2 regions of the Streptomyces sp. NPDC015131 genome follow, and region 2 is predicted to be linked to the other one. Evidence: riboswitches for the same ligand, from Rfam matches in the RefSeq annotation. Region 2 holds a riboswitch; the other holds the start of a gene.

Region 1 (14,754 bases), on a different contig from region 2:
GACGGCGCCCTCCTCGTCGCAGACGAAGAACGCCTCCTGGAGGGAGTCGACGAGCGCGGTGCGCCAGCGCGCGTGATGGGTGCGCAGCCGGGACAGTTCGACGTTGGCCCGTACCCGGGCGAGGAGTTCGGCGGCGGCGAAGGGCTTGACGAGGTAGTCGTCGGCGCCGGACTGCAGGCCCTCGATGGACGCCTCCTGCCCGGCGCGGGCGGAGAGCAGCAGGACGGGGACGGCGGCCGTACGCGCCTCGGCGCGCAGCTCCCGTACGAGGGAGAGGCCGTCGAGGCGGGGCATCATGACGTCGCTGACGACGAGGTCGGGGGCGTCGGCGCGGATGGCGCGCAGGGCGTCCAGTCCGTCGGGGACGGCCTCCACCTGGTAGCCGGCGCCGCGCAGGATGCGGGTGAGGTACTCCCGCATGTCGGCGTTGTCGTCGGCGATCAGGACGCGGGCGGGGACGACGGGGCCCGAGGTGTAGGCGCCGCCGGTCGCGGAGGTGTCCGTGCCGGTCCGCGGCGCGCCGGCCTCCTCCGTGGGCAGCCAGCGCAGGGCCTCCTGGACGAACGGCTCGGCGGTGGCGGAGACGGCCGCGGCGGGCGCGGAGGGGACGAGGGCCCCGGCGGGCAGGTGGTCGGTGCCGAAGGGCAGCCGGATGGTGAAGCGGGTGCCCTCGCCGGGCGCGCTGTCGGCGGTGATCGTGCCGCCGTGCAGGCCGACGAGCTCCTTGACCAGGGCGAGGCCGATGCCGCTGCCCTCGTTGGAGCGGGAGCGGGCGGACTCGATGCGGTGGAAGCGCTCGAAGAGCCTCGGCATCTCCTCCTCCGCCACGCCGATCCCGGTGTCGGCGACGGTGACGACGGCATGGCCGTCCTCGGCGCGGACCCGGACGGCGATGGAGCCGTCGAAGGTGAACTTCAGGGCGTTGCTCAGCAGGTTGAGGACGACCTTCTCCCACATGCCCCGGTCGATGTGCACGGGCTCGGCCAGCGCGGGGCAGTCGACCTCGAAGGCGAGCCCGGCCTTGTCCACGGCCGAGCGGAACACGCTGGCCAGCTCGGCGGTGACGGCCGGCAGGTCGACCGGTTCGTACCGGGCCTGCATCCGGCCGGCCTCGATGCGGGAGAAGTCGAGCAGGCTGTTGACGAGCTTGCCCAGCCGCAGGCCGTTGCGGTGGATGGCGTCGAGTTCCTCGCGGGCCCGGGGGTCGGCGCCCTCGAATCGGCCGCGCAGCTCCTCGACCGGCCCCATGATCAGGGTGAGCGGGGTGCGGAACTCGTGGCTGATGTTGGAGAAGAACGCGGTCTTGGCCCGGTCCAGCTCGGCGAGCTCCTCGGCGCGCCGCTCCTGCGCCTGGTAGCTGCGGGCGCTGGCCACGCCTGCCGCTATGTGCCCGGCGACCAGTTCGACGAAGCCGCGGAAGCCCGCGTCCAGGGGGCGGTAGCGGTTGAGCCCGGCGACCAGGAAGCCGTAGGGGGCGCTGCCCTGCTGGAGCAGCGGTACGACGAGGGCCTCGGCGGGCGGCTTCGGCCACGCCCCGGCGGGCAGCCCGGTGAAGGGTGCCGCGTCGAGGGGTACGGTCACGGACTCGCCGCGGGCCAGGGCGGCGGCGGGCCACGGCACGTCCGGGTCCCCGGCGCCCGGGCCGCAGGCGCCGGCCGTACCGGCGCTCTCCTCCGCGTCGCCGGCGGGGGCGCCGGACGGCAGGAGCGCGGGGGCGGCGGGGTGCCCGGCGGGCAGTCCGGTGGCGGCGGCCAGCCGTGCGGTGCCGTCCGGCTGGAAGAGGTACGTCAGCGTGAAGGGCAGGTCGCGCTGGTTGCGGCCCAGCTGCTCGCCGGCGAAGGCGAGCATCTCCTGCTCGGTCCGGACGACGCTGGGGTCGGAGCCCAGGTCCCGGAGGGTCGCCATCCGCCGCTCGCCGATGACCCGCTCGGTCTCCTCGCTGACCACGCAGAGCATGCCGACGACCGCGCCGGAGTCGTCCCGCAGGGGGCTGTAGGAGAAGGTGTGGTAGCTCTCCTCGGAGTAGCCGGAGCGCTCCAGGAACAGCAGCAGCGCCTCGTCCCAGGTGGCCTCGCCGGTGGTGAGGACGGCGTCGATGCGGGGGCCGATGTCGTCCCAGATCTCCGCCCACACCTCGTCGGCGGGGCGGCCCAGGGCCCAGGGGTACTTCTGGCCCAGGGTGTCGCGGCGGTAGGCGGCGTTGCAGAAGAACGTCAGCTCCGGTCCCCACGCCATCCACATGGGGAAGCGGGAGGACAGCAGGATGCTCACCGCCGTCCGCAGGCTCTGCGGCCAGCTCTCCGGGACCCCGAGCGGGGTCGCCGTCCAGTCCACCGCGGCGAGGTCCGCGCCGACCTCGGCGTCGGCGGCGAACACCTCGCCGGCCGCCCCGCCCGGCGACGGGTGCCCGGCCTTCCGGGCACACGCCTGCCCGGCGTCTTCAGCACGCGTCACGGGAGACCCTCTCGTCCAACCAGCCCCACCTGCCGGACCGCGCCACCGGGATCCGGCCGGTCGCGGCACCACCGCCGGGGGCGGCACGTGACCCGGGCGCGGGGTCCGACGTCCGTCGTCCCGCACCCCGGACCGCCCCACCCACCGGCGCCGATCACTCCGTAGGATAAAGCGTCGAAACGGGGTACCAGCACTCGGCATGGTGAGAGCACGAGACGCGCGCAGGGGGCGGGACGATGACCTCTACTTCACCGGTACCGGTGCTCGCTTCGCCGCCCGGCGGCGAGAGCTCGCCACACGACGGCGACAGCTCGCCACGCGACGGCGCGAGTTCGCCATGCGATGGCGAGGGCGAGCCGCTCGACGAGGAGGGCCGCGTCACCGCGCTGCGGCGGTACCCCCTCGACGACCCGTCCTCGGACCACACCTTCTCCCGGATCGCCTCGCTGGCGGCGCGGATCTTCGACGCGCCGATGGCCGGGGTGGCGTTCGTGGAGGCCGACCGGATCAGGGTCAGGGCCGCGCACGGCCCGGCCGGCTCCGCCGAGACGCTCCGCGTCCCGGGGCTGTCGGCCTCCGCCGTCCTCGGCCCCGATCCGTACGTCGTGACCGACGCCCGCGCCGATCCGCGCACCGCCGGGCACCCGCTGGTCACCGGCGGCCCGGGCATCCGCTTCTACGCCGCCGCGCCGGTCACCACCGCAGACGGCCACCGCCTCGGCACCGTCCATGTCATGGACACCCGGCCGCGCCACCCCACGGACGACCAGCTCGGCAGCCTGCGGGACCTGGCGGCCCTGGTGATGGAGGAGCTGGAGCTGCGGCTGTCCGCGCTGCGCACCGTCGCCGCCGAGCGGGCCCGGCGCACCGACGCCGAGCGGCTGGCGCGCACCCTCCAGCGCACCCTGCTGCCGCCCGTCCTGCCGACCGTGCCGGGCCTGTGCGCGACGGCCGCGTACCACCCGGCGTCGGCGGACGAGGTCGGCGGGGACTTCTACGACCTGTTCCCGCTGGACGACGGGCGCTGGGCGTTCTTCATCGGCGACGTGTGCGGCAAGGGCGCCGACGCCGCCGCGCTCACCTCCCTGACCCGCTACACCCTGCGGGCCGCCGCGATCTACGACCCCGACCCGTGCAACGCCCTGGCCAACCTGGACGCGGTGCTCAAGGGCGAGGAGCAGGGCAGCACGCCGCGCTACTGCACGGCCCTGTTCGGGGTGCTCGAACCGGAGGCCGGCGGGTCCTTCGCCGTCACCCTGGCCGGCGGCGGTCACCCGCCCGCGCTCGCGCACCGCGCCGACGGGACGGTGGAGCCGGTCTCCACCCTCGGCGGGCAGCTCATCGGCATGCTCCCGGCGCCCCGGTTCGTCCGGACGACGACGCGCCTGAGACCCGGTGACGCGCTGCTGCTCTACACCGACGGGCTGGTCGAGGCCCGAACCCCGGGGGGCGGCCTGCTGGGGCAGGACGGGCTGGTCCGGCACCTGGCGGCCCTGGGCGCGCCGACCGCCGACGCGCTCCTGCACACTGTGAACGGCCTCCTCGGCGACCTGGGCCGCGGAGTCGGTGACGACACCGCGCTGCTCGTCCTGTCCGTACCCGCGACACCCGTATGACCATCGGCGACACCCGCATGACCCACCTGGAGAACCGGTGACCGAACCCATCCTGACCGTCGACCAGCAGCCGCACGGGGCCGGCCGGATCCTGCTGAAGGTGACCGGCGAGCTGGACCACCACACCGCGCCCCGGCTCAGCCGGGAGCTGACGTCGGTGCCGCTCGCGCCCGACGGGGCCCTGGTGCTGGACCTGTCGGGCCTGACGTACTGCGACTCCACCGGCATCACGGTGCTGGTCGGCGCCTACCACCGCACGGAGGCGGCCGGCTGCCCGCTGGCGCTCGCGGGGCTCAGCCCCGACCTGACCCGGGTCTTCCACACGGTCGGCCTGGACCAGGTCTTCACCTTCCACCCCACGGCGGACGACGCGCTCAGGGCGCTGGCGCACTGACACGACCGGGGTCGGCGCCCCACTTAGGTATACCTAACTTTCTTGCGAGACACAACATCTGGGGTGCGCGCCACCAGTCGGTTCCAGATGTAGTGTTGGAGCCGCTGGTGGTTCGCCGGGCACTGCGGTGCCCGGCGAGGCAAGAGGGAACCCGGTGCGAATCCGGGACTGCCCCGCAGCGGTGAGCGGGAACGACCGCCGTCATACGCACTGGGCCCCGTGCGGGGGCCCGGGAAGCGACGGCCAGTAGGTGGCCTGACGTCGTCAGGCGATGTGCCCGCGAGTCCGAAGACCTGCCACCGGTGCGTGCGCCGACGTCCGGCGTACGCGCTTCGAGGCCCCGAGGGAGGGCCGCGTGGCCGTCGTACGGACCCGGCTCCGGCGTGCCTTCGCGCGCCGCCGTCCGCTCTCCGCCCCACGTGCCGCCGTGCCCTCCTCCGGTCCCCGGAGCCGGACGGGAACGAGCGAGAGGAGGCGGCGGACCGATGAGCGGTCTTGTGTATTTCTCCAGCGTCTCGGAGAACACCAGGCGCTTCGTGGACAGGCTGGGCCTGCCGGCCACACGCATCCCCCTGCACCCGCGCCGCGACGGCATGCCGCGGGTGTCCGAGCCGTATGTGCTGATCACGCCGACCTATGGCTACGGCGACGACCCGCTGAAGCGGAAGGTCGCCTCCACGCTGCTGTCGTCGCTGCTGCTGTACGCGGGCTTCTACCTGCCGCTGCACTTCTCCACGCACGCGCTGCTCACCAACACCGCCGACATGGTCCGGCTGATCCTGCGCGACAAGGCGGTGCACGGCTACTACTCCGGCTACACGTACCAGCGCGGCCTGGAGGGGCGGACTCCCGCCGGGCAGGAGGAGATGCGGGCCTTCACGTACGAGCTGCTGGAGGAGCTGTACGAGCTGGAACTGCGCTACTCGGGCGAGCTGTACGAGCCGCTCGGGCTGATGGACGACGTGGCGGTCTTCGTCCGCTACAACGCCGACAAGGCGCTGATGAACCTCGGCTACCCGGCCCGCTTCGGCGCAGCGGGGACGGAGGTCAACCCGGAGATCCTGGCGGCGCTGTCGCCGGGCGCCGACGAGAACCACGACTTCTTCTCCGGCTCCGGGTCGTCGTACGTCATGGGCAAGGCGGAGGACACCTCCGACGACGACTGGGACTTCTGAGGAAGACGGACGGATGCACGGACACGAGAACCACCCCATACCCGCCCCCCGGGAACCGGAGGACGCCGCGCCCGCGGCGGCCTACGGCCCGTGCGTGCTGCTCAAGCACGGTGAGGTCTTCCTCAAGGGGCGCAACCGCCACCGGTTCACCGAGCGGCTGCACGACAACCTGCGCGTGGCGCTGCGCGGCGTCGGCGGCTCCACCTGGATCAAGACCGCCCAGAACGTCACCGTGCTGGGCGGTCAGGTCCCCCGGGACGCCCTGGTGGAGCGGGCGCGCCGGGTCCCCGGGTTCAACACGGTCGAACCCGCCGTGCGGGTGCCCAGCACCCTGGAGGGCATCAGCGCCGCGGCGGCGGACGTGCTGGGCGAGGTGGCCGCCGGGCGCCGGGTGCGCGGCTTCGCGGTACGGGTGCGGCGGCGGGACAAGCGCTTCCCGCTGACCTCCTCCCGGATGGAGGCGCACCTGGGCAGTCACGTCCTCGGGGCGGTGCCGGGCCTCCACGTCGACCTCACCTCGCCGGACGTGACCCTGAGCGTGGAGATCGACCGCAAGGAGACCTATCTGTCCTGGGAGCGGCTGCCCGGCCTGAGCGGGCTGCCCGTGGGGGCCAGCGGCCGGGCCCTGGTCCTGCTCTCCGGGGGGTACGACTCCCCGGTCGCCGCCCACCGGGCCATGCGGCGGGGGCTGGCGTGCGACTTCGTGCACTTCAACGGCGCCCCGTACACCAACCCGTCGTCGGTCTACAAGGCGTACGCCCTGGCCCGGGAGCTCAACCGCCACCAGCCGCCCGGCGAGCTGTACGTGATGGCTCTCGGCACGGCGCAGAAGCAGCTCGCCGTGGCCGGGGCCGGACGGCTCCAGGTGGTGGCCCAGCGCCGGCTGATGGTGCGGACCGCGTCCGCGCTGGCCGCCCGCACCGGCGCCCAGGCGCTGGTGACCGGCGACAGCCTGGGGCAGGTGGCCAGCCAGACCCTGGCGAACCTGGCGGCGGTGGACGAGGCCGCCGCGCTGCCCGTGCTGCGCCCGCTGATCGGCTGGGAGAAGCAGGAGATCATCGACGAGGCCCGGTCCATCGGGACCGCCGGCATCTCGGTCCTGCCGGACGAGGACTGCTGCAGCCTGCTCGCCCCGCCCCGGGTCAGCACCCGGGCGCGGCTGCCGCAGCTGCGGTCGGTCGAGAGGCGCCTCGACCTGGACGAGGTGGTGGAGGCGCTGCTCGGTTCGGCGCAGGTGCTGCGGCCCGGAGCGGACGGTGAGGAGGACCCGCGGGACCCCGCCGCCGGCCGGTGCGCGGCGCCCGTCTGACGGGCGCCGCGACGGGCCCGCCGGTCAGACGGTGAGCGGGGCGTAGGCGTCGGGGCGGCGGGTGGTGAGGAAGGGGAAGAGCTCCAGCCAGTCGCGGCGGGCGTCCAGGTCCAGCTCCGCCACCAGGACGGCGGGCTCGTCGCGCGGCGCCTGGGCCAGCACCCGGCCGTAGGGGTCGGCGATGAACGAGCTGCCGTAGAAGGTCAGTCCGTTCTCGGAGCCGATGCGGTTGGGCACCACCATGAAGGTGCCGTTGGCCGCCGCGTTGCCGGTGATCACGCGCTGCCAGATGGGCTGAGTGTCGAACCCGGGGTGGCCGGGCTCGGAGCCGATGGCCGTGGGGTACACCAGCACGTCGGCGCCGGCCAGCGAGTAGGCGCGGGCCAGCTCGGGGAACCACTGGTCCCAGCAGGTCGGCAGGCCCAGCCGGGCCTCGTCGACCTCGACGGTCGGGAAGGCGTCGTCCCCCGCCGGGCCCTGCCGGAACCAGTGGTCCTCGTAGTAGCCCTCGGAGACCGGGATGTGGGTCTTGCGGGTACGCCGGACCAGGGTGCCGTCCGGGGCGACGAGGACGGCGGTGTTGTAGCCGAGGCCGTCGTCCTCGCCGCCGGGCGCGGGGGCCCGCTCGTACAGGGAGGCGTGCACGTACACGCCGTGGATGCGGGCGGCCTCGGACGCGAAGGCGAGGGTCGGGCCGGTGCGCAGGTCCTCGGGCTCGGCCGGCTCGGGGTGGTCGGCCTTGCGGACCACCGCGAAGTACGGCGAGAGCGTCAGCTCCTGGAGGCAGACCACCCGGGCGCCCTCGGCGGCGGCGAGCCGCACGCCCTCCATCAGGGCGGCGCGGTGCTCGGCGGGGTCGCGGTGCCAGCGCTGCTGGACGGCGGCGACCCGCAGCGGGGAGCGGTCGGCCGGGCGCTTGCGGGCCGGCGAGGCGGGCGGGGTGAGGGCGGTGATGACGCGCATGGGGATCCAGACGGGTGGAGAGCGTGCCGGAACGTTCCGGCACGGGGGTGGGCGGAGGTGTGCCGGAACGTTCCGGCAGCCTGACCGTAACCCCTGCCGGAACGTTCCGGCAAGAGGTTCGCCGCCTCTGCCGGAACGTTCCGGCGGGACCGTCGTCACCTGCGCCGGAATCTTCCGGCGTACGAGTGGGCCGCTGGCTGCCGGAACGTTCCGGCAGCGGGAGGCCGACCGGATAGACTCCCGGCGTGACCGCCCGCACCGTGACCCTGATCGATGTCGCCCGAGCCGCCGGGGTGTCCAAGAGCACCGCCTCCGACGCGCTCCAGGGGTCGGGCCGGGTGGCCGAGGCGACGCGCCGGCGCGTCCGGGACGTGGCCGAGGAGCTGGGCTACCGCGCCAACAGCGCCGCCCGGCGGCTGCGCCGTTCGCGCACCGGCGCCGTGGGCCTCCACCTCCCGCACACCGCGACCCGGCTCGACTACTACATGACGCTCGCCTTCGGAGCCGTCGAGCGCTGCCAGGAGGAGGGGCTGGACGTCATCCTGCTCGGCGCGCGGGGCGGGACGCACGGCCCGCCGGCCTCCCGCATGGACGGGCTGCTCGTCATCGACCCCGACGCCGCCGACGTCACCGTCCCCCGGCTGCTCGACGCGGGCCTGCCGGTCGTGACCGGTGAGCGTCACCTCGGCCCGGCGCCCGCCCCGAGCGCCGCCGTCGTCTGCGACAACGCCGCCTCCCTGACCGCCCTGCTGGACCACGTCCACGAGCGCGGCGCCCGCCGGCCGGCCCTGCTCGCGCCCCGGTCCGAGTCGGCCTGGGCGCGCGCGCTGCGGACGGCGGCGGAGAGCTGGAGCGCCGCCCACGGGGTGCCCGTCGCCGTCCGTCCGGTCCCGTTCGCGGCGAGCGCCGGCGAGGCCGCCGGTGCCACCCGGGAGCTGCTGGCCCGCGATCCGGCGACCGACGCGGTGATCTGCGGCCCCGACGGGGCGGCCGTGGGCGTCCTGCGCGCGGCCGTGGCGGCGGGCCGGGTCCCGGGGCGGGACCTCCTGGTCGCCTCGTGCGTCGACGGCGCCGCCGTACGCGCGGGCGATCCGCCGGTCACCGCCATCGACCTGCGCCCCGCCGACTACGGGCGGGCCTGTGCCGCGCTGCTCTGCGACATCCTGCTCGACCGCGCCGCCCCGGACACCGTCCGGCCGCACGCCTGGTCGCTGGAGGCCCGCGCCTCGACGGCGCCACCGGCCTGAGCCGCGGGACGCCCCGGGTACGCCCCGGGGAGGCGTGAGCCCTACGGGAGATCCGGTTGCGGCGCTGTCGTGGCCGTCGCTCCCGCGGCGGTGGCGGCCAGGTAGGTGATGCGGAGGGTTCCGGTGGTGGGCTCGCGGTCGACGAGGACCCGGACGCCGTAGACCGTCTCGATCAGGTCCGGGGTGAGGACGGCCTCGGGGGCGCCCGCCGCCGCCACCCGGCCGTGGTCGAGGACGACGAGGTGGTCGCAGTACCGGGCGGCGAGGTTGAGGTCGTGCAGGGCGACGACGCAGGTGACGTCCAGCGAGGTCAGCAGGTCGAGCAGTTCGAGCTGGTGGCGGATGTCGAGGTGGTTGGTGGGTTCGTCGAGCAGGATCTCCCGGGGCTCCTGGGCGAGGGCGCGGGCGAGTTGGGCGCGCTGCCTCTCTCCCCCGGAGAGGGTGTGCCAGGTCCGGTGCTGCCTGGCGGTGATGTCGGTCCGTTCCAGCGCCGCGTCGACGATCCGCCGGTCGCGGTCGGTCAGCGCGTCGAAGCGGCCGCGGAACGGGGTGCGGCCCAGCTCCACGACCTGGCGGACCGTGACGTGGTGGTGGGCGGTCACGTCCTGCTCGACGACGGCGAGGCGCCGGGCCCGCACCCGGCGGCCGAGGTCGTGCAGGCCGGTGCCGTCGATGCGGACGTCCCCGGTGTCGGGGCGGCGCAGTCCGGCGAGCAGGCGCAGCAGCGTCGACTTGCCCGAGCCGTTGGGGCCGAGGAGGCCGACGACCTGCCCGTCCCGGGCCTCCATGTCGATGTGGTCGAGCAGCCGGTGGCCCTGGACCGACCAGGAGAGCCGGGTGGTGGTGATGCTGCCCATCAGGACTCCAGACGCTTCAGGACCAGGGCGAAGGCGGGCGCGCCCAGCAGCGCGGTGATGACGCCGGCCGGCAGTTCGTGGGGCGAGAACGCCGTCCGCGCGAACACGTCCACCCAGATGAGGAAGACGGCGCCGACGATCGCGGACAGGGGAAGCAGGGAGCGGTGCGTGGGGCCCGCCAGGATGCGTACGGCATGGGGGACGAGCAGCCCGATGAAGCCGATCGCGCCGGAGGCCGCCACGGCGGCGGCGGTCATGACCGAGGTCAGCACCATCAGCCAGACGCGGGCCGCGGTGACGTTGACGCCCAGGGCCTCGGCGGAGTCCCAGCCGAAGGTGAAGGCGTCGAGGGCGGGCGCGAAGAACTGGACGGCGGCCACGCCGGCCAGGATGACCACCACGGTGACGGCCACCCCCTCCCACCGGGCGCCCGCGAAGGTGCCGAGCAGCCAGTAGGTGAAGCCGCGGGTGGAGTTGGCGTCGCCGCTGACCATGAGGATCACCGAGGTGACCGCGGCGAAGAACTGGGACACCAGCACGCCGGTGAGCACCACGCGGGAGGGGCTGGCCACGCGGCCCCCGCCGAGCAGGACCAGCAGGACGGCGAAGGAGACCAGGCCGCCGGCGAACGCGCCGGTCGACAGGGAGATGCTTCCGCCGATGCCCAGCAGGAGCACCGCGACCGCCCCGGTGGAGGCGCCGGAGGAGACGCCCAGCAGATAGGGGTCGGCCAGGGGGTTCCTGGTGACCGCCTGAAGGACCGCGCCGGAGACCGCGAGGGCCATGCCGACGGCCGCGGCGAGCAGGACGCGCGGAAAGCGGGACTGCCAGATCAGGGCGTCGTGGAGGCCCGGCAGCGGTGGCGTGGGGGCGAGGGATTCCAGGCCGGTGTGGCGCAGGATCGTCGAGACGACGTCCAGGGCCTGGATGTCCGCGCTCCCGAACAGGGTCGCGGTGACCACGGACACCAGGAGTCCGGCGACGGCCAGGAGGAGGAGCACCACGGCCGGGACGCGCCGCCGGCGCACCGGCACCTTCTCACCGCCGGTGGGCGGGGTGCCGGTGCGCGCGGGGGTCGTGTGGGAGGTGGTCGTCATCGCCGGGGGTCAGCCGAGCTTCTTCAGTCCGCCGACCAGGGCGGGGACCACGGAGGCACTGCCGTAGCTCGGATCCATCGCCGCGCCGGGGAGGGTGATGAACCGGTTGCCCTTGACCGCGGCGAGTTTGCTGGTGAGGGGGTCCTTCTTGAGGAGTGCGATCTTCTCCTTGGCGGTGTCGTTGGGTTCGCCGCGGGTCAGGTCGGCCAGGATGATGACGTCGGGGTTGCGGGCGGCGACCTCGTCCCAACTGACCTCGGCCCACTTGGTCTTGGCGTCGGCGAAGATGTTCTCGACCCCGACGAGCTGCGAGATGTGCTGCGGCAGGCCACCGGGGCCGGCGGCCCACGGCGTGCCCTCGAAGGTGGAGTAGAACCACATGACCTTCAGCGGCTTGTCCCGCTTCCCGGCCTCGCCGACCGCCTTGTCGACCACGGCCTTCTGCTCGGCCGCCAGCTTCTCCCCCGCCTCGGGCACGCCCATGATCTTCCCGAGCCGGCGGTACTCCTCGAACAGCATGTCGAAGTTCGCGTCGGGCACGGCCTGGTGGTACGCGCAGTCGAACTCGGTCAGGTAGGTCGGTACGCCCAGGTCGTGCAGCTCCTTGCGGTCGCCGGCCTCCTCCTTGGTGAGGAAGCTGGCGAACGAGCTGTAGACGAAGTCGGGTTGTGCTTCGAGGAGCTTCTCGTGCTTGACGGTGCCCCCCTTCGCGGACAGCTGGGGGATCTTCTTGTACTGCCCGGCGACATCGGCCGAGGGCTTCTCGATCTCGTAGCCCGTGCCGGCGATCCGGTCGCCCACGCCCAGGTGGATGAGGATCTCGGCGGCGGCCTGGTTCAGGGTGACGACCTTCCGGGGCGCGGACGTGTACGTCACCTTGGTGCCGCAGTTGTCGAGGGTGAACGGGTGGGCCGTGGCGTTCTTCCCGTCGGCGGTGTCCTTGCCGGCGGCGGCGCCGGAGGTCGTGTCGCCGGCGCAGCCCGCGACGGTGAACGCCAGGAGGGCGGCGAGTGCTGTGGTGGTCTTCTTCATGGTCCTTGCTCGGGGAGAGTCGGTACGTGAGGGCGTGCGGGCGGTACGAGATCGGGCGAGGGCGCCGCTACCGGAGCATCGCGGCCAGCCGGAGGTGGACCTGCTCGTCGAACAGGCCGTTCGCCGCCATCCAGTCGTCGTTGAACACGGTGTCGAGGTACTTGTCGCCGCCGTCGCAGACCAGCACGACGACGGTGGCGCCGGGCCCGGCGGTCCGCGCGCGCTCCAGGGCCTTGAAGACCACGCCGCCGGCCGAGCCGCCGATCAGGACGCCGACGTTCCTGGCCAGGTAGCGGCAGGTCTCGAAGGCCTCCGCGTCACTGACCTTGACCCCCTCGTCGATCACGTCGTAGTCGACGACGCCACCGATCTCCGAGCCCTCGGGCGTACCGGTCCCGGACTGGTGGTACGGCGCGCCCGGCCCGCCGAAGACGACCGACCCGACCGGCTCGACGCCGACGACCGTGAGGTCCGGGATGCGTTCCCGCAGGACGCGGGCGGTGCCGCAGAGCGAGCCGCCGGTGCCGACCGCCCCGTACAGGTAGTCGATGCCGTCGCCGAGGTCGTCGTGCAGTTCGCGGGCGAGCGGCCGGTAGCCGTTGGGGTTGCCCATGTTGCGGTGCTGGGCGGTCCAGTACGCGCCGTGCTCGGCCGCGAGCCGCTCGGCCACGGTGTCGCGCTCGGCGGTGGCGAGGCCCTCCTCGTCCCCGGCGACGTTGAGGATGTCGGCGCCGTAGGCGAGCATGCCGCGCAGCTTGTCGGTGCTGGAGTGGTTGTCGACCACGGCGGTGAACTTGTAGCCGCGTTCGGCGGCGACGAGTGCCAGGCCGAGCCCGGTGTTGCCGGAGGTGGACTCGACGAGCCATCCGCCGGGGGCGAGCAGCCCGGCCTCCTCCGCCTCGTCGACCATGTTCCTGGCCATCCGGATCTTGGCGGTGCCGGTGGGGTTGAACTGCTCCAGCTTCAGCAGGACGGTCGCCATGCCGTCCGCGACCGGCAGGGTGAGCAGGGGCGTGCGGCCTATCAGGTCGGATACCTTGCTCGTGATCACAGCGTTCCCTTCGCGCAGATCTCCGTCAGACACCGCACGAACACGTCGTTCTCGTCGGGTGTCGACAGGGAGGCTCGGATGTAGGTCTCGTATCCCGGCTCGCGCCACGCCTTGACGATGATTCCGGCGCGGTGCAGCTCGCGGGCGACGCGGTCGGATCGGTGACCGGTGTCGATGAACAGGAAGTTGGTCGCGGACGGGACCACGCGCAGTCCCGCGCCGCGCAGCCGGTCGGTGACCCTGGCGATCTCCAGGCCGGTCCGGCGCACCGTGCCGGCCAGGTGCTCGTGGTCGCCGAGTGCGGCGATGGCGGCGTCCTGGGCGGGCTGGTTGACGTTGTAGGGCGTGCGGACCCGGTCCAGTGCCTGGATCAGGGCGGTGTCGGAGGCGATGCCGTACCCGACCCGGAAGGCCGCCAGGCCGTACGCCTTGGAGAAGGTGCGCAGCACGATCCACGGCCGGTCCAGGCGGCGCAGGGCCTCCAGCCCGTCGGGGTACGCGGGGTCGGTGCGGGCGAACTCGCCGTACGCCTCGTCCAGTACGAGCAGCGCCGACTCGGGTACGGCGGCGACGACCTGCTCCAGTTCACCGGCGCCGATCACCGCGCCGGTGGGGTTGCAGGGGTTGGCGAGGAAGACGAGTTTGGGGCCCGCGGCCAGCGCGTCCCGCCAGGCGGCCAGGTCGAACCCGAAGTCGTCGGTCACCGGGACCTTGGTGACCCGGGCGCCCATCACGCGGGGGAAGATCTCGTGCAGGGCGAACCCGGGCGCCTGGGTGACCACCAGGTCACCGGGGTCGAGCACCGCCTGGCACAGCAACTCCAGGATGTTCTCCGAGCCGTTGCCGAGGACGATGTGCCCGGCGGGCACGTCCAGGGTGGTGGCAACGGCCTCGGCGAGCCGCTTGCCGGTGGGGTCGGGGTAGCGGGAGACACCGCCGGCCAGGGTGCGGCGTACGGCGTCGGTGACCGCGGGAGAGACGCCGTACGGGCTCTCGTTGTTGGACAGTTTGATCACGCGGCCGCCGCTGAGGGCGGCCACCTCGTCCGGGTCGGCGCCGGGGTCGTAGAGCGGCAGGCCCGCCACTTCGCCGCGTATCAGGGGTGCGGAGGTGGCCGGTGCGAGGACGGGGTTCATGACGGCTCCGATCGCGGGACGGGTGCGCCCGAGGTCTCCCGGTGGAGCCGGTCGACGCGGCGCAGGAACGCGACCAGGAGGATGGCGGCGGTGGCCGCGAGGCCGATGGTCTGGCCGATCCAGACGCCCTCGACGCCCCAGTCGGCGGTCACGCCGAGCAGGTAGCCGGCGGGCAGCCCGATCAGCCAGTAGCCGACCAGGGAGATCCGGAAGGGCCCGGCGGTGTCGCCGATGCCGCGCAGGATGCCGTTGCCGATGTTCTGCGTGGCGTCGAAGACCTGCATCAGGGCGGCGATCAGCAGCCCGGTCACGGTGAGCGCGACGATGTCGGTGTTGCCGGCGTGCTCGGCCGACAGGAACAGGGACACGATCGGCTCCGGGATCACCAGGTACAGGACGGCGATCAGCAGCGTCGCGATCACG
Region 2 (14,754 bases):
GACTACCTCTTCAGCCTCATCAAGACCTTCGGTCACCGCACCGACTTCCTGTTGCCGGACCGGGCGCGGGTGACCATGACGGCGCCCTTCATGCGCGCCTACACCGAGCTGCTGGTGCGCACCTGCCACAAGCGGGGCGCCCACGCGATCGGCGGGATGGCCGCGCAGGTGCCCAGCAAGGACCCGGAGGCCCACCAGGCGGCGCTGGCGAAGGTGCGGCTGGACAAGGAGCGGGAGGCCGAGGACGGCTTCGACGGCTCCTGGGTCGCCCACCCGGGGCTGGTCCCGGTGTGCCGGGAGGTCTTCGACGGGGTCCTCGGCGAGCGGCCGCACCAGCTCGACCGCACCCGGGACGACGTGGAGGTCACCGTCGCGGACCTGCTGTCGGTGCGCCGCGTCAGCGGCCCGCCCACCACCGAGGGGGTGCGCTCCAACATCGCCATCACCCTGCGGTACTTCGACGCCTGGCTGCGCGGCCAGGGAGCCGTGGCGCTGTACGGGCTGATGGAGGACGCCGCCACGGCGGAGATCGCCCGGGTGCAGATCTGGCAGTGGCTGCGCCACCGGGTGATCGACCGGGAGACGGTGCTGAGGCTGCTGGACGACGAGGTCGCGGCGCTGGCCACCGAGTCGCCCCGGTCGCCGGTGATCGAGGTGCGGGAGCTGTTCGAGCGGACGGCCCTGGCGGCCGAGCTGCCGCTGTTCTTCACCCCGGACGCGTACACCCGCCACCTGGTGCGGCGCGCGGAGGACGGCTCGTGAGCGACGGCCTCCCGGGCGGCGGCATCCGCAGGGTCGGGGTGGTCGGCGGCGGGCAGATGGGCGCGGGCATCGCGGAGGTCTGCGCCCGGGCCGGCCTGGACACCGTGCTGTGCGAGGTGGACGCCGTGGCGGCCCGTACCGCGCGGGAGCGGGTCGCCTCCTCGCTGGACCGGGCGGTCCGGCGGGGCAAGCTGGAGGAGGCGCAGGCGCGGGCGGCGCTGGCCCGGATGGTGTTCAGCGGCAGCCTGGAGGACCTGGCCGACCGGCAGCTGGTGGTCGAGGCGGTGGTGGAGAACCCCGCCGCCAAGACCGAGGTCTTCGCGGCCCTCGACAAGATCGTCGAGAGTCCCGACGCGATCCTGGCGACCAACACCTCCTCGATCCCGGTGATGCGGCTGGGCATGGCCACGAGCCGCGCCGACCGGGTGATCGGACTGCACTTCTTCAACCCGGTGCCGGTGCTTCCGCTGGTGGAGGTGGTGACCTCGCTGCACACGGCGCCCGAGACGGTCGCCGCCACCGAGGAGTTCGCCACCCGTACGCTCGGCAAGACCGCGATCCGGTCGCAGGACCGGGCCGGTTTCGTGGTCAACGCGCTGCTCGTCCCCTATCTGCTGTCGGCCGTCCGGATGACGGAGTCGGGCTTCGCCTCCCCGGCGGACGTGGACGCGGGCATGGAGCTGGGCTGCGCGCACCCGATGGGACCGCTGCGGCTGGCCGACCTGATCGGCCTGGACACGGTCGCCTCGATCGCGCGGTCGCTGTACGAGGAGTTCAAGGAGCCGCTGTACGCCCCGCCGCCGCTGCTCCAGCGGATGGTGGAGGCGGGGCTGCTGGGCCGGAAGACCGGCCGGGGGTTCTACCTCTACGAGTAGGACCCCGGGTGAGGCCCTGACGGGAGGGGCGGGAAGCGTGCCGCGGCGCGCCCCGCCCCTCCCCCGTTTCCCGGCCCTGACCTGCCCGGGTGTCTCATCTCACCATCCGCATGATGGACGCTCCACTCCGGGCCGAGGTCTCAGCCCGTAGGCTGACCGACGCAGCTGGTTCGCCCCGTCCGCCAGACGGGACGCGTCGTAAGAGGGAACCCGGTGGGAATCCGGGACTGCCCCGCAGCGGTGAGTGGGAACGACCGCCGTCATACGCACTGGGCCCGGAGTGCCGGGCCTGGGAAGCGACGGCCAGTAGGTGTCTCGAAGTCCGGGACGCGCCCGCGAGTCCGAAGACCTGCCCGCTGTCCGCGTGCGAACCGTCGCGCGCGGCTCCCGGTGACCTCGAGGGCGGGTCGGCGTATGCACCAGGCGGAGGGCCGCGCTTGTCGCGCGAGGCCGTACCCGCCCGGGCCGTCGCTTCTTCGCGCCCCCGTCCGTCTCCGGGACCTCAGGGATTCATCTCGCGAAGGAGATCTCCGTGACCACCGAGTCCGCAGCCGCGGCAGCACGCGCGACCGTCTACGGCTACCCCCGCCAGGGCCCGAACAGGGAACTGAAGAAGGCCATCGAGGGCTACTGGAAGGGCCGCGTCACCGCCGGTGACCTCCGTGCCACGGCCGCCGGTCTGCGCCGGTCCAACTGGCGCGAGCTGGCCGGCGCCGGCGTCCAGGAAGTGCCCACCGGCGACTTCTCGTACTACGACCACGTGCTCGACACCACGGTGATGGTCGGGGCGATCCCCGAGCGCCACCGCGCGGCCGTCGCCGCCGACGCCCTGGACGGCTACTTCGCCATGGCGCGCGGCACCCAGGACGTGGCGCCGCTGGAGATGACCAAGTGGTTCGACACCAACTACCACTACCTGGTGCCCGAGCTGGGTCCGGACACGGTGTTCACGGCGGACTCCACCAAGCAGGTCGCGGAGCTGAAGGAGGCGCTGGCGCTGGACCTCGCCGCCCGGCCCGTCCTCGTCGGCCCGGTCACCTACCTCCTCCTCGCCAAGCCCGCGCCCGGCGTGGCCGCGGACTTCGACCCGCTCACCCTGCTGGACCGGCTGCTGCCGGTGTACGCCGAGGTCCTCGCCGACCTGCGGGCGGCCGGCGCCGAGTGGGTGCAGCTGGACGAGCCCGCGCTCGTCCAGGACCGCACCCCGGCCGAGCTGAACGCCGCCGAGCGGGCCTACCGCGAGCTGGGCGGGCTCGCCGACCGGCCGAAGCTGCTGGTCGCCTCCTACTTCGACCGGCTGGGCGACGCCCTCCCGGTGCTGGCCAAGGCGCCGGTCGACGGTCTGGCCCTGGACTTCACCGGTGCCGCCGCGGCCAACCTGGACGCGCTCGCCGCCGTCGGCGGCCTGCCCGGCAAGCGCCTGGTGGCCGGTGTGGTCAACGGCCGCAACATCTGGATCAACGACCTGGAGAAGTCGCTGGCCACCCTCGGCACCCTGCTGGGGCTCGCCGGCCGGGTGGACGTGGCCGCCTCCTGCTCGCTGCTCCATGTGCCGATCGACGCGGCCCTGGAGCGCGACATCGACCCGCAGATCCAGCGCTGGCTCGCTTTCGCCCGGCAGAAGACGGCCGAGATCGTCACCCTCGCCAGGGGCCTGGCCCAGGGCACGGACGCGATCGCCGCCGAACTGGCCGCGAACCGCGCCGACCTGGCGTCCCGCGCCAACTCCCCCATCACCCGTGACGCCGCCGTCCGCGCCCGTACCGGCGCCGTCACGGACGCCGACGCCCGCCGCTCGCAGCCGTACTCCGAGCGGGCCCTCGCCCAGCGCGCCCACCTCGGTCTGCCGCTGCTGCCCAGCACGACCATCGGTTCGTTCCCGCAGACCGGCGAGCTGCGCACGGCCCGCGCCGACCTGCGCTCCGGGCGGATCGACACGGCCGGCTACGAGGAGCGCATCAAGGCCGAGATCCAGGAGGTGATCTCCTTCCAGGAGAAGACCGGTCTGGACGTCCTGGTGCACGGCGAGCCCGAGCGCAACGACATGGTGCAGTACTTCGCCGAGCAGCTGACCGGCTATCTCGCCACGCAGCACGGCTGGGTGCAGTCGTACGGCACGCGTTATGTCCGCCCGCCGGTCCTGGCCGGTGACATCTCCCGCCCCGAGCCGATGACGGTGCGCTGGACGACGTACGCCCAGTCGCTGACCAGCCGCCCGGTGAAGGGCATGCTGACCGGTCCGGTGACCATGCTGGCGTGGTCGTTCGTCCGGGACGACCAGCCGCTGGGCGAGACCGCCCGGCAGGTGGCGCTGGCGCTGCGCGACGAGGTGAACGACCTGGAGGCGGCCGGGACCTCGGTGATCCAGGTGGACGAGCCGGCGCTGCGCGAGACGCTGCCGCTGCGGAAGGCCGACCACGCCGAGTACCTCGCCTGGGCGACCGAGTCGTTCCGGCTCAGCACCAGCGGGGTGCGTCCGGACACGCAGATCCACACGCACATGTGCTACGCGGAGTTCGGCGACATCGTCCAGGCCATCGACGACCTCGACGCCGATGTGATCAGTCTGGAGGCCGCCCGCTCGCACATGCAGGTCGCGCGTGAGCTGGCCGCCCACGGCTACCCGCGCGAGGCGGGCCCGGGTGTGTACGACATCCACTCGCCGCGCGTCCCGAGCGCCGACGAGGCCGCCGCCCTGCTGCGGACGGGTCTGGAGGCCATCCCGGCCGAGCGGCTCTGGGTCAACCCGGACTGCGGTCTGAAGACCCGCGGCTGGCCCGAGACCCGCGCGTCGCTGGAGAACCTGGTGGCCGCGGCCCGTACGGTCCGCGAGGAGCTGGCGTCCTCGTGAGGTCCTGCTCCGGCGTCTGACGCACTGACGTCCTGACGCACCGGCGACGGCCGGGAGACCCGAGCGGGTCTCCCGGCCGTCGTGGTGTGCGGCCCGGCCTCAGCCGGCCGCGGGGACCGGCCGCTGGCCGATGCCGTCGTACGACGCCAGGGGGCGGATCAGGGCGTTGTGCGCGAGCTGTTCGGTGATGTGGGCCGTCCATCCGGTGATGCGGCTCATCACGAAGACCGGGGTGAACGCCGGGATGTCGAAGCCCATCAGGTGGTAGGCCAGGCCCGCCGGGTAGTCCAGGTTGGGGTGGATGCCCTTGCGGCGGACCATGGCGTGCCGCAGGGCGCCGTGCAGGGTGGCCAGGCGGGTGACGTCGGGGTCGCCGGCGCGGGCGACCAGCCGGTCCAGGGCCTCCTGCATGAGGGGGACGCGGGAGTCGCCGTGCTTGTACACCCGGTGGCCGAAGCCCATGATCTTCCGCTTGGAGGCGAGGGCCTCCTCCAGCCACTCCTCGGCCCGCGCGGGGTCGCCGATCTCGTTGAGCATGTGCATCACGGCCTCGTTGGCGCCGCCGTGCAGGGGGCCCTTGAGGGCGCCCACCGCGGCGGTGACCGCGCTGTAGAGGTCGGACAGCGTGGAGGTGACCACGCGGGCGGTGAAGGTGGAGGCGTTGAAGCTGTGCTCGGCGTAGAGGATGAGGGAGATCTCGAAGCAGCGGACGACCTCGGGGTCCGGGACCCGGCCGAAGCACATGTGGAAGAAGTTCTCGGCGTAGCCGAGGGACGGGTCCGGCGCGATGGGGGCCAGGCCGTGGCGGCGCCGGTGGTCGGCGGCCACCACGACGGGCAGCCGGGCGAACAGGGCCAGCGACTTGGTGAGGTTGGCGGCCGGGCTGCCGTCGTCCTCGGTGGGGTCCTCGGCGCCGAAGAAGCTGACGGCGGTGCGCAGGACGTCCATCGGGTGGCAGGTCTCGGGGAGCCGGGCGAGGACTTCCGCCGTGGTGCGGTCCAGGGGCCGCAGGGCGCGTTCGCGGGCGCAGAACTCGCGGAGCTGGCCGGCGTCGGGCAGTTCGCCGTACCAGAGGAGGTGGGCGACCTCCTCGAAGGAGCGGCGGGCGGCGAGTTCCTGGACGGGGTAGCCGCGGTAGAGGAGGGAGTTGGTCTCCTCGACCACGGTGGAGATGGCGGTGGTGTCGACGACGACACCGGCGAGACCTCGGTGGATCCCGGGTGCGGTGCTGGTCATGTCGGTTCTCCGGTGCGTCAGTTGCCGGGAGGGAGGGTGAAGTCGTACACGGCCGAGTCGAAGGCCGCGTACCGCTCGTAGCCGAGCACGTCGTACAGCCGGGAGCGGGTCTGCATCCGGTCGAGCAGGGATTCCTGGGTGCCTTCCCGGGCGATGGTGCGCAGGCCGTCCTCGACGGCGCCCATGGCCAGGCGGAACAGGGTGACGGGGTAGATGACGATGTTGTAGCCGAGGTTCTCCAGGGTGCGGGCGTCCAGCAGCCGGCCCTTGCCGAACTCGGTCATGTTGGCGAGCAGGGGGACGTCCACGGCCTTGCGGAACGCCTCGAACTCCGCCTCGCCGGACAGTGCTTCGGGGAAGACGGCGTCCGCTCCGGCGTCCACGTAGGCCCTGGCCCGGTCGACGGCCGCGTCGAGGCCCTCTACGGCGCGGGCGTCGGTGCGGGCCATCAGCAGGAAGTCCGGGTCGCGGCGGGCGTCGGCGGCGGCCCTGATCCGGCGGGTCATCTCCTCGCGGGGCACCACGGACTTGCCGTCGAGGTGGCCGCAGCGCTTGGGGTTGACCTGGTCCTCCAGGTGGAGGCCGGCGAGTCCGGCGTCCTCCATGAGCTGGAGGGTGCGGGCGGCGTTCATCGGCTCGCCGAAGCCGGTGTCGGCGTCGACGAGCGCGGGCAGGTCGGTGACGCGGGTGATCTGCTGGGCGCGGCCGGCGACCTCGGTGGCGGTGGTCAGCCCGATGTCGGGGAGCCCGAGGTCGGCGGCGAGGACGGCGCCGGAGAGGTACACGGCGTCGAAGCCGGCCTCCTGGACGAGCCGGGCGGAGTAGGGGTTGATCGCTCCGGGGACGCGCTGGAGGCGTCCGGAGGCGAGCTTCTCCCGGAAGGCGCGCCGCCGTTGGGCGGGGGTGGTGCGGGTGTGGAGCACTCAGAACAGCCCCTTCGGGAGGGTGGCGTCGTACGCGGCGACCGCGTCCGTGTCCACGGCGGGGAAGAGCGCGGCGAGCCCGGCGGTGTCCAGGGTGTCGAGCCCGGCGGCGGCCGTGAGGAAGCGGTCCTGCTCCCCGGGGGTGACGATGCCCTCGGCGAGGGTGCGGAACTTGGCGGTGTATCCGGCCCGGTCGAAGGGGCGGGCGCCGGCGGGGTGGGCGTCGGCGACGGCCAGTTCGTCCTCGATGACGGAGCCGTCGTCCAGGGTGATCACGGCCCGGCCGCCGAAGGCGCGGCGCAGCGGGTCGGGGTCGTGGTAGCGGCGGGTCCACTCGGCGTCCTCGACCGTGGTGATCTTCCGCCACAGGTCGACGGTGGCGGGGCGGCGGGCGCGGTCCGGGGCGTAGGAGTGCTCGTGGTGCCAGGTGCCGTCCTCCAGGGCGACGGCGAAGATGTACGGCACGGAGTGGTCGAGGGTCTCGCGGCTGGCGCTCGGGTCGTACTTCTGGGGGTCGTTGGCGCCGGAGCCGATGACGTGGTGGGTGTGGTGGCTGGTGTGCAGCACCACGGACCGGACGCGGTCCAGCGGGCCGGTCTTCTCGCGCAGCCGGCGGGCCAGGTCGATGATCGCCTGGGCCTGGTACTCGGCGGAGTGCTCCTTGGTGTACGTGTCGAGGATGGCCCGGCGGGCCTCGCCCGGCTCGGGGAGGGGGACGGTGTACGCGGCGTCGGGGCCGTCCAGCATCCAGGCGAGGAAGCCGTCTTCGCCCTCGTAGATCGGGGAGGGGGAGGTCTCGCCGCGCAGGGCGCGGTCGACGGCCTCGATGGCGGCCTTGCCGGCGAAGGCGGGGGCGTACGCCTTCCAGCTGGAGATCTCGCCCTTGCGGGACTGGCGGGTGGCGGTGGTGGTGTGCACGGCCTGCTGGACGGCCTGGTACACGGTCTCGGTGGGCAGCCGCAGCAGGGCGCCCAGGCCGCAGGCGGTGGCGGCGCTGAGGTGGGCGACGTGGTCGATGCGGTGCTGGTGCAGGCAGATGCCCTTGACCAGGGCGACGTGGATCTCGTACGCGGCGATGACCCCGCGCAGCAGGTCGGCGCCGGAGCGGCCGGTGTGCTGGGCGACGGCGAGCAGGGGCGGGATGTTGTCGCCGGGGTGGGAGTAGTCGGCGGCCAGGTAGGTGTCGTGGAAGTCCAGCTCCCGGACGGCCGTGCCGTTGGCCCAGGCGGCCCACTCGGGTGACGTGCGGGTGGCTGCGGGGGCGCCGAAGACCGAGGCGCCGGGGCCCGCCGGGTGGCTCAGGGCCTGGGCGCGGGCCACGGCGACGGGGCGGCGGGTGAGGGAGGCGACGGCCACGGAGGCGTTGTCGATGACCCGGTTGACGGCCATCTCCCGGGCCTCGGGGTCGAGGTCCCCGGCGTCCTGGGTGCCGGTGGCGACGGCCGCCAGCTTCCAGGCGAGCTGCTCCTCGCGGGGCAGCCGGTCGGCGCTGGGGTGGACGCGTACCTGGTGGTCGATCACGGGACTCCTCGGACGGTGCGGTGGGTCGGCTTGCCTCCTGCAGCCTTCCCGCCCGGCGGGGCCGCCGCCACGGCTCCACGCTGTGTAATCCGTCCAGTCCGGAGCGGTGAAACTGCGAAAGTTGCGAAATCGGCGAATGGTATCTTCGCAAGCGTCGAGGCACCCGCCGAGAACGGAACCGCTCATGGGACGCCCACCCGCCCGCAAGATCTACGCCCACGCCAAGCTGCGGAGACTGCGCCGGGAGCGCGGTCTGAACCAGGTGGACCTGGCCCGTGAACTGGGCATCTCCACCAGCTATTTGAACCAGATCGAGCACAGCCGGCGCCCGCTGACCGCGCCGGTGCTGCTGCGGATCGCCGAGGTGCTCGGGGTCGACCCGGAGTTCTTCTCGGAGGCCGCCGAGGAGCGGCTCACCACCGATCTGCGGGCCGCGCTGGCCGACGAGGCGTGCGGTGTGCCGGTGCCGCCCGAGGAGGCCGGCGACATCGCCCGCGACCACCCGGAGCTGGCGCGGGCCCTGGTGACCCTGCACCACCGCTACCGCGACGCCGCCGAGCGGGTCGCGGCGCTCGCCTCCCCCGACGACACCGTGCTGCCGCCGGTGGAGCCGCACGACGAGGTGCGTGACTTCTTCTACGCGCACCACAACCACTTCGGCCGGCTCGACGAGGAGGCCGAGCGGACCGCCGCGCTGCTGGGGCCGGGCACGGCGGGGCGCACCGCGGACGCCCTGGAGGCCCGGCTGGCGGACCTGCACGGCGTGCGGACGATCGCGTCGACGCCGGAGCGGGCGGCGGACGCGCGGCGGTTCGACGCCGGGCGGGGGCTGCTCTTCCTGTCGCCGTGGCTGAGCGACGGGCAGCGGGCCTTCCAGCTGGCCACCCAGCTGGCGCTGCTGGAGCACGGCCCGCTGCTGGACGCGCTGGCGGGCGGCACCGCGCTGTCCTCGGCGCAGTCGGCCGCCCTGGCCCGCATCGGGCTGGCCAACTACTTCGCGGGCGCGCTGCTGATGCCGTACACGGCCTTCCGGGCGGCGGCCGAGGAGCTGCGGTACGACATAGACCTGCTCCAGGCCCGGTTCGGGGTCGGTTTCGAGACGGTGTGCCACCGGCTCAGCACGCTCCAGCGGCCCGGCCGCCGGGGGGTGCCGTTCTCGTTCCTGCGGGTGGACCGGGCGGGCAACATCTCGAAGCGGCAGTCCGCGACGGACTTCCACTTCTCGCGGCTGGGCGGCACCTGCCCGCTGTGGACGGTGTACGAGGCGTTCTCCGCGCCGGGCCGGATAGTCACGCAGGTGGCCGAGATGCCGGACGGGAAGCGGTTCTTCTGGGTGGCCCGCACGGTGACGCGGGGCGGCCACGGGCACCGGGCGCCGCGCGCCGAGTTCGCCGTGGCGCTCGGCTGCGAACTGCGCCACGCCCACCGGCTGGTGTACGCCGAGGGGGTGGCGCTGGACGATCCCCGGGCGGCGACCCCGATCGGGCTGGGGTGCCGGATCTGCGAGCGCCGGGACTGCGCCCAGCGCGCCCGGCCGCCGGCCGGCGGGCGGCTCGCGGTCGACCCGGACCGGCGGACGCACGTCCCGTACCCGGTGGTCACCTAGGGTCCGCGCACGGCCGGGCTCACGGGTGCGGCGTGCCCACCCGCAGGCGGTTGCCGTCCGGGTCGCGGAGCTCGGTCTCGCGGGCCCAGGGGGCGGTGGCGACCGGGGCGCCGAACTCGGCGGCGACGGCGTCGACATCGCGTACCCGGAGGTAGACCAGGGTGTCGGGGCGGGCGTCGCCGGTGTGCTCGGACAGGAAGAGCTTCACCGGGCCGCGGGCGACCTCCACGAAGGCGGGGAGGCCCGGTTCGAAGCGGTGCTCCCACCGCGGCTCGAAGCCCAGGCGCCGGTACCAGGCGATCGCGGTGGCGGCGTCGGCGATCCGCAGGACGGGCACCGCCTCCTCGTCCGTGCTCATGACGTGCGGCCTCCAGGGTCGTGGTGCGGCGCCGGCCCCGTCCCCGGGGTGCGGGGGCGGGGCCGGCGCCGGGTCCGGGGTCAGCGGTGGGTGAACTCCGGCGGCCGCTTCTCGGTGAACGCCGCCATGCCTTCCTTCTGGTCGGCGGTGGCGAACACGGCGTGGAACAGGCGCCGTTCGAAGCGTACGCCCTCGGTGAGGGTGGTCTCGAAGGCGCGGTTCACGGCCTCCTTCGCCATCATGGCGACCGGCGCGGACATCCCGGCGACGGTCTCGGCGACGGCGAGGGCCTCGCCGATCAGGTCGTCGGCGGGCACGATCCGGGAGACCAGCCCGGCGCGTTCGGCCTCGGCGGCGTCCATGGTGCGGCCGGTGAGGCAGAGGTCCATCGCCTTGGCCTTGCCGATGGCGCGGGTGAGGCGCTGGGAGCCGCCGATGCCGGGGATGACGCCGAGCTTGATCTCCGGCTGGCCGAACACGGCGGTGTCGGCGGCCAGCAGGATGTCGCACATCATGGCCAGTTCGCAGCCGCCGCCGAGGGCGTACCCGGACACGGCGGCGACGGTGGGGGTGCGGAGGGCGGCGAACCGGTCCCAGGCGGTGAACCAGTCGCTCAGGTACATGTCCATGTACCCCTGCGGCTGCATCTCCTTGATGTCGGCGCCGGCGGCGAACGCCCTGGCCGAGCCGGTGAGGACGATGCAGCCGGTGCCGGGGTCGCGGTCGAGCGCCTCGGCGGCGGCCACGACCTCGGTCATCACCTGGAGGTTCAGGGCGTTGAGCGCCTTGGGGCGGTTGAGGGTGATGAGCGCGGTGCGGCCCTTGCGCTCGACGAGGATGGTCTCGTACGGCTCGGTGGCGGGGTCGGCGGGGGCGGTCATGCGGGTGTTCCGTTCTGGTCGGCGGGGCGGGTCGCGGGGGCCGCGGACCGGTCCCTGATGGCGCGGACGATCCCGGAGAAGTCCTGGTCCGCGCCGGGCCCCTCGGCGAACGCCTGGTACAGGGCGGCGGCGTTCAGGCCCAGCGCGGCGTCCACACCGGCCTCGCGGATGGCGTTGGCGGCCAGCGTGAGGTCCTTGGCCATCAGGGGGGCGGCGAAGCCGGGACGGTAGTCGCGGTTGGCCGGGCTGGTGGGCACCGGTCCCGGGACGGGGCAGTTGACGGTGAGCGACCAGCACTGGCCCGACGCGGTGGACGCGACGTCGAAGAGCGCCTGGTGGGACAGGCCCAGGCTCTCGCCGAGGACGAACGCCTCACTGACCGCGATCATGGAGATGCCCAGGATCATGTTGTTGCAGATCTTGGCGGCCTGGCCGGAGCCCGCCTCACCGCAGTGCACGGCCCGCTTGCCCATGGCGAGGAGCAGGGGCTCGGCCTCGGTGAACTCCGCCTCGCCGCCTCCCGCCATGAAGGTGAGCGTGCCGGCCTCGGCGCCCACCACTCCCCCGGACACCGGGGCGTCCAGCGCCCGGTGCCCGGCGGCGACGGCGGCCTCGTGGGCGGCCCGGGCGTCGGCGACGTCGATGGTGGAGCAGTCGACGAAGAGCGTCCCGGGCCGGGCGGCGGCCAGCAGGCCCTGCTCGCGGTAGAGCGCGAGGACATGGCGGCCGGCGGGCAGCATGGTGATCACCACGTCCGCCTCCCGGGCGGCAGCGGCGGCGGACCCGGCCTCCTCGACACCGGCGGCCGTGGCCGCGGCCAGGGACTCGGGGACCAGGTCGTAGCCGAGGACGCGGTGGCCCGCCTTGACCAGGTTGGCGGCCATCGGGCCGCCCATGTGGCCGAGGCCGACGAAGGCGATGACGCTGCTCACCGGGGCACCTCCTGGGGGTCGGTGGGGGCGAGGCGCAGTTCGCGCGCGTCGCCGAGGGGGGCGAACATCCGGTTCACGTCCTCGTCGGTCACCTCGCCGAGGGTGGCGGGCGACCAGCGGGGCGCGCGGTCCTTGTCGATGACCTGGGCGCGGACGCCCTCGGCCAGGTCGGGGTGGGCGAGCATGTGGCAGGAGACCCGGTACTCCTGTTCCAGCACGCTCTCCAGGGTCTCCGCCCGGCCGGCGCGGCGCAGGGAGGCGAGGGTCACCTTCAGCGCGGTCGGGGACTTGGCCTGGAGGGCGGTGGCGGCCTCCTTGGCGGCGGGCGAGCCGTGGTCGAGCAGCCGGCGGACGATCTCCTCGACGGTGCCGGCGGCGTAGCAGTGGTCGATCCACTCGCGGTGCGCGGCCAGTTCGCCGGGCGGGGCCGGCCGCTCGTACCGGGCGACGGCCTCGTGCGCGGGCAGCTCGGCGAGGGCGGCGAGCAGCGCGGGCAGGTCGCCGGAGGGCACGAAGTGGTCGGCCAGGCCGGCCAGCCGGGCGTCGGCGGCGCCGACCGGCGCTCCGGTGAGGGCCAGGTGGGTGCCGGTCAGGCCGGGGGCGCGCGCCAGGAGGTGGGTGCCGCCGACGTCGGGGACGAAGCCGATGCCGGTCTCGGGCATGGCGACGCGGGAGCGTTCGGTGACGATCCGGACGCTGCCGTGGGCGGAGACGCCGACGCCGCCGCCCATCACGATGCCGTCCATCACGGCGACGTACGGCGTGGTGAGCCGTGCGATCCGGGCGTTGAGCCGGTACTCGTCGCGCCAGAAGTCCGCCGCTTCGGCGGTGCCGGCCCGGGCGGAGTCGTGGATGGCGCGGATGTCGCCGCCGGCGCACAGGCCGCGTTCACCGGCGCCGCTGATGACGATGGTCCCGACGGACGGGTCGTCCTCCCAGGCGTCGAGGGCCCGGGCGATGGTGCGCACCATGGAGTGGGTCAGGGCGTTGAGCGCCCTGGGCCGGTTGAGGGTGAGGTGGGCGGCGCGTCCCTCGGTGCGCAGCAGGACGTCGTCGTCGGTGCCGCCGGTCACCGGAGGCTCTCCGTGAGGCCCCTGGCCACGATCACGCGCATGATCTCGTTGGTTCCTTCCAGGATCTGGTGGACCCGAAGGTCGCGGACGATCTTCTCGACACCGTACTCGCTGAGGTAGCCGTAGCCGCCGTGGAGCTGGAGGGCGCGGTCGGCGACGGAGTACCCGGTGTCGGTGGCGAAGCGCTTGGCCATGGCGCAGAGCTGGAGCGCCTCGGGGTCGCCGCTGTCGAGGGCGCCGGCGGCCTGGCGGACCAGGGCGCGGGCGGCGGAGAGTTCGGTGGCCATGTCGGCGAGGCGGAAGCGCAGGGCCTGGGCGTCGAGGAGCCGGGCGCCGAACGCCTCGCGGTCGGCGAGGTGGGCGAGGCTGCGGTCCAGGGCGTCCTGGGCGCCGCCCAGGGAGCAGGCGGCGATGCCGAGCCGGCCGCCGTTGAGGCCGTGCATGGCGATGCGGAAGCCCTCGCCCTCGGCGCCGAGGCGGCGGTCGGCGGGGACGCGGACACCGTCCAGGATCACCTGGCGGGTGGGCTGGGCGTTCCAGCCCATCTTGCGTTCGTTGGGGCCGAAGGACAGGCCGGGGTCGTCCCGTTCGACGACGAAGGCGGAGATGCCCCGGGGGCCGTCCTCGCCGGTGCGGGCCATGACGACGTACACACCGGAGGAGCCGGCGCCGGAGATGAACTGCTTGACGCCGGTGAGCACATAGGCGTCGCCGTCCTTCTCGGCGCGGGTGGTGAGGGCCGCCGCGTCGGAGCCGGCCCCCGGTTCGGTCAGGCAGTAGCTGCCGAGGGTCTCGGCCGAGCAGAGCGCGGGCAGCCAGCGGGCGCGCTGGGCGTCGTCGCCGTAGCGGTCGATCATCCAGGCGACCATGTTGTGGATGGAGAGGTAGCCCGCGATGGAGGGGCAGCCGGTGGCGAGGGCCTCGAAGATCACGACGCCGTCGGCGCGGGTGAGTCCGGAGCCGCCGTGCTCCTCCCGTACGTAGACGCCGCCGAGGCCGAACTCGGCGGCCTTGCGCAGGACGTCGACGGGGAAGTGCTTGTCCTGGTCCCAGGCGACGGCGTTGGGCGCCAGGTGTTCCTTGGCGAAGTCGAGGGTCACCTCGGCCAGGGGGAGCTGGTCCGCGGTGAGCGTGGTGGTCGTGGTCATGGCGCTCAGCCCATCGTCGGGATGGTGAAGCTCGCGCCTTCCTTCACCCCGGAGGGCCAGCGGGAGGTCACGGTCTTGGTGCGGGTGTAGAAGCGGATGGCGTCGGGACCGTGCTGGTTGAGGTCGCCGAAGCCGGAGCGCTTCCAGCCGCCGAAGGTGTGGTACGCGACGGGCACCGGGATGGGCACGTTGACGCCGACCATGCCGGTGTCGACCCGGCGGGTGAAGTCGCGGGCGGTGTCGCCGTCGCGGGTGAAGACGGCCACGCCGTTGCCGTACGGGTGCTCGCTGGGCAGCCGCAGGGCCTCCTCGTAGTCGGCGGCGCGGACGACGCTCAGGACGGGACCGAAGATCTCCTCCTGGTAGATGCGCATGTCCGGGGTGACCCGGTCGAAGAGGGAGGCGCCGGCGAAGAAGCCGTCCTCGTGTCCGGGCAGGGTGAAGTCCCGTCCGTCCACGACGAGTTCTGCGCCCTCGGCAACGCCGGTGTCGACGTATCCGCGGACGCGCTCGAGGGCGTCGCGGCTGACCAGGGGGCCGAAGTCGGCGTCCGGGTCGTCGGAGCGGCCGATGCGCAGGGTGCCGAGG

The links. Region 2 has a riboswitch for cobalamin ahead of metE (5-methyltetrahydropteroyltriglutamate--homocysteine S-methyltransferase). Riboswitches for the same ligand answer to the same signal wherever they lie in the genome.
Region 1: another riboswitch for cobalamin. It lies ahead of ACF08D_RS04650 (ribonucleotide-diphosphate reductase subunit beta); the one in region 2 lies ahead of metE (5-methyltetrahydropteroyltriglutamate--homocysteine S-methyltransferase).

The regions. Positions count from the first base shown of each region.
Region 1 covers NZ_JBIBVB010000001.1:1,101,937-1,116,690, reverse strand. Annotated here, with positions in the region: gene ACF08D_RS04665 (SpoIIE family protein phosphatase) at 1-2,454, opposite strand, end outside; gene ACF08D_RS04660 (PP2C family protein-serine/threonine phosphatase) at 2,691-4,070, shown strand; gene ACF08D_RS04655 (STAS domain-containing protein) at 4,108-4,464, shown strand; cobalamin riboswitch at 4,556-4,780, shown strand; gene ACF08D_RS04650 (ribonucleotide-diphosphate reductase subunit beta) at 4,950-5,639, shown strand; gene thiI (tRNA uracil 4-sulfurtransferase ThiI) at 5,653-6,948, shown strand; gene ACF08D_RS04640 (carbon-nitrogen hydrolase) at 6,973-7,911, opposite strand; gene ACF08D_RS04635 (LacI family DNA-binding transcriptional regulator) at 8,157-9,158, shown strand; gene ACF08D_RS04630 (ABC transporter ATP-binding protein) at 9,200-10,015, opposite strand; gene ACF08D_RS04625 (FecCD family ABC transporter permease) at 10,015-11,112, opposite strand; gene ACF08D_RS04620 (ABC transporter substrate-binding protein) at 11,122-12,144, opposite strand; gene ACF08D_RS04615 (PLP-dependent cysteine synthase family protein) at 12,212-13,195, opposite strand; gene hisC (histidinol-phosphate transaminase) at 13,192-14,331, opposite strand; gene ACF08D_RS04605 (MATE family efflux transporter) at 14,328-14,754, opposite strand, start outside.
Region 2 covers NZ_JBIBVB010000004.1:429,298-444,051, forward strand. Annotated here, with positions in the region: gene aceB (malate synthase A) at 1-762, shown strand, start outside; gene ACF08D_RS17865 (3-hydroxybutyryl-CoA dehydrogenase) at 759-1,637, shown strand; cobalamin riboswitch at 1,787-2,009, shown strand; gene metE (5-methyltetrahydropteroyltriglutamate--homocysteine S-methyltransferase) at 2,170-4,488, shown strand; gene ACF08D_RS17875 (bifunctional 2-methylcitrate synthase/citrate synthase) at 4,588-5,724, opposite strand; gene prpB (methylisocitrate lyase) at 5,742-6,647, opposite strand; gene ACF08D_RS17885 (MmgE/PrpD family protein) at 6,648-8,168, opposite strand; gene ACF08D_RS17890 (short-chain fatty acyl-CoA regulator family protein) at 8,353-9,774, shown strand; gene ACF08D_RS17895 (glyoxalase superfamily protein) at 9,794-10,132, opposite strand; gene ACF08D_RS17900 (enoyl-CoA hydratase) at 10,213-11,013, opposite strand; gene mmsB (3-hydroxyisobutyrate dehydrogenase) at 11,010-11,945, opposite strand; gene ACF08D_RS17910 (enoyl-CoA hydratase/isomerase family protein) at 11,942-13,018, opposite strand; gene ACF08D_RS17915 (acyl-CoA dehydrogenase family protein) at 13,015-14,166, opposite strand; gene ACF08D_RS17920 (CoA-acylating methylmalonate-semialdehyde dehydrogenase) at 14,172-14,754, opposite strand, start outside.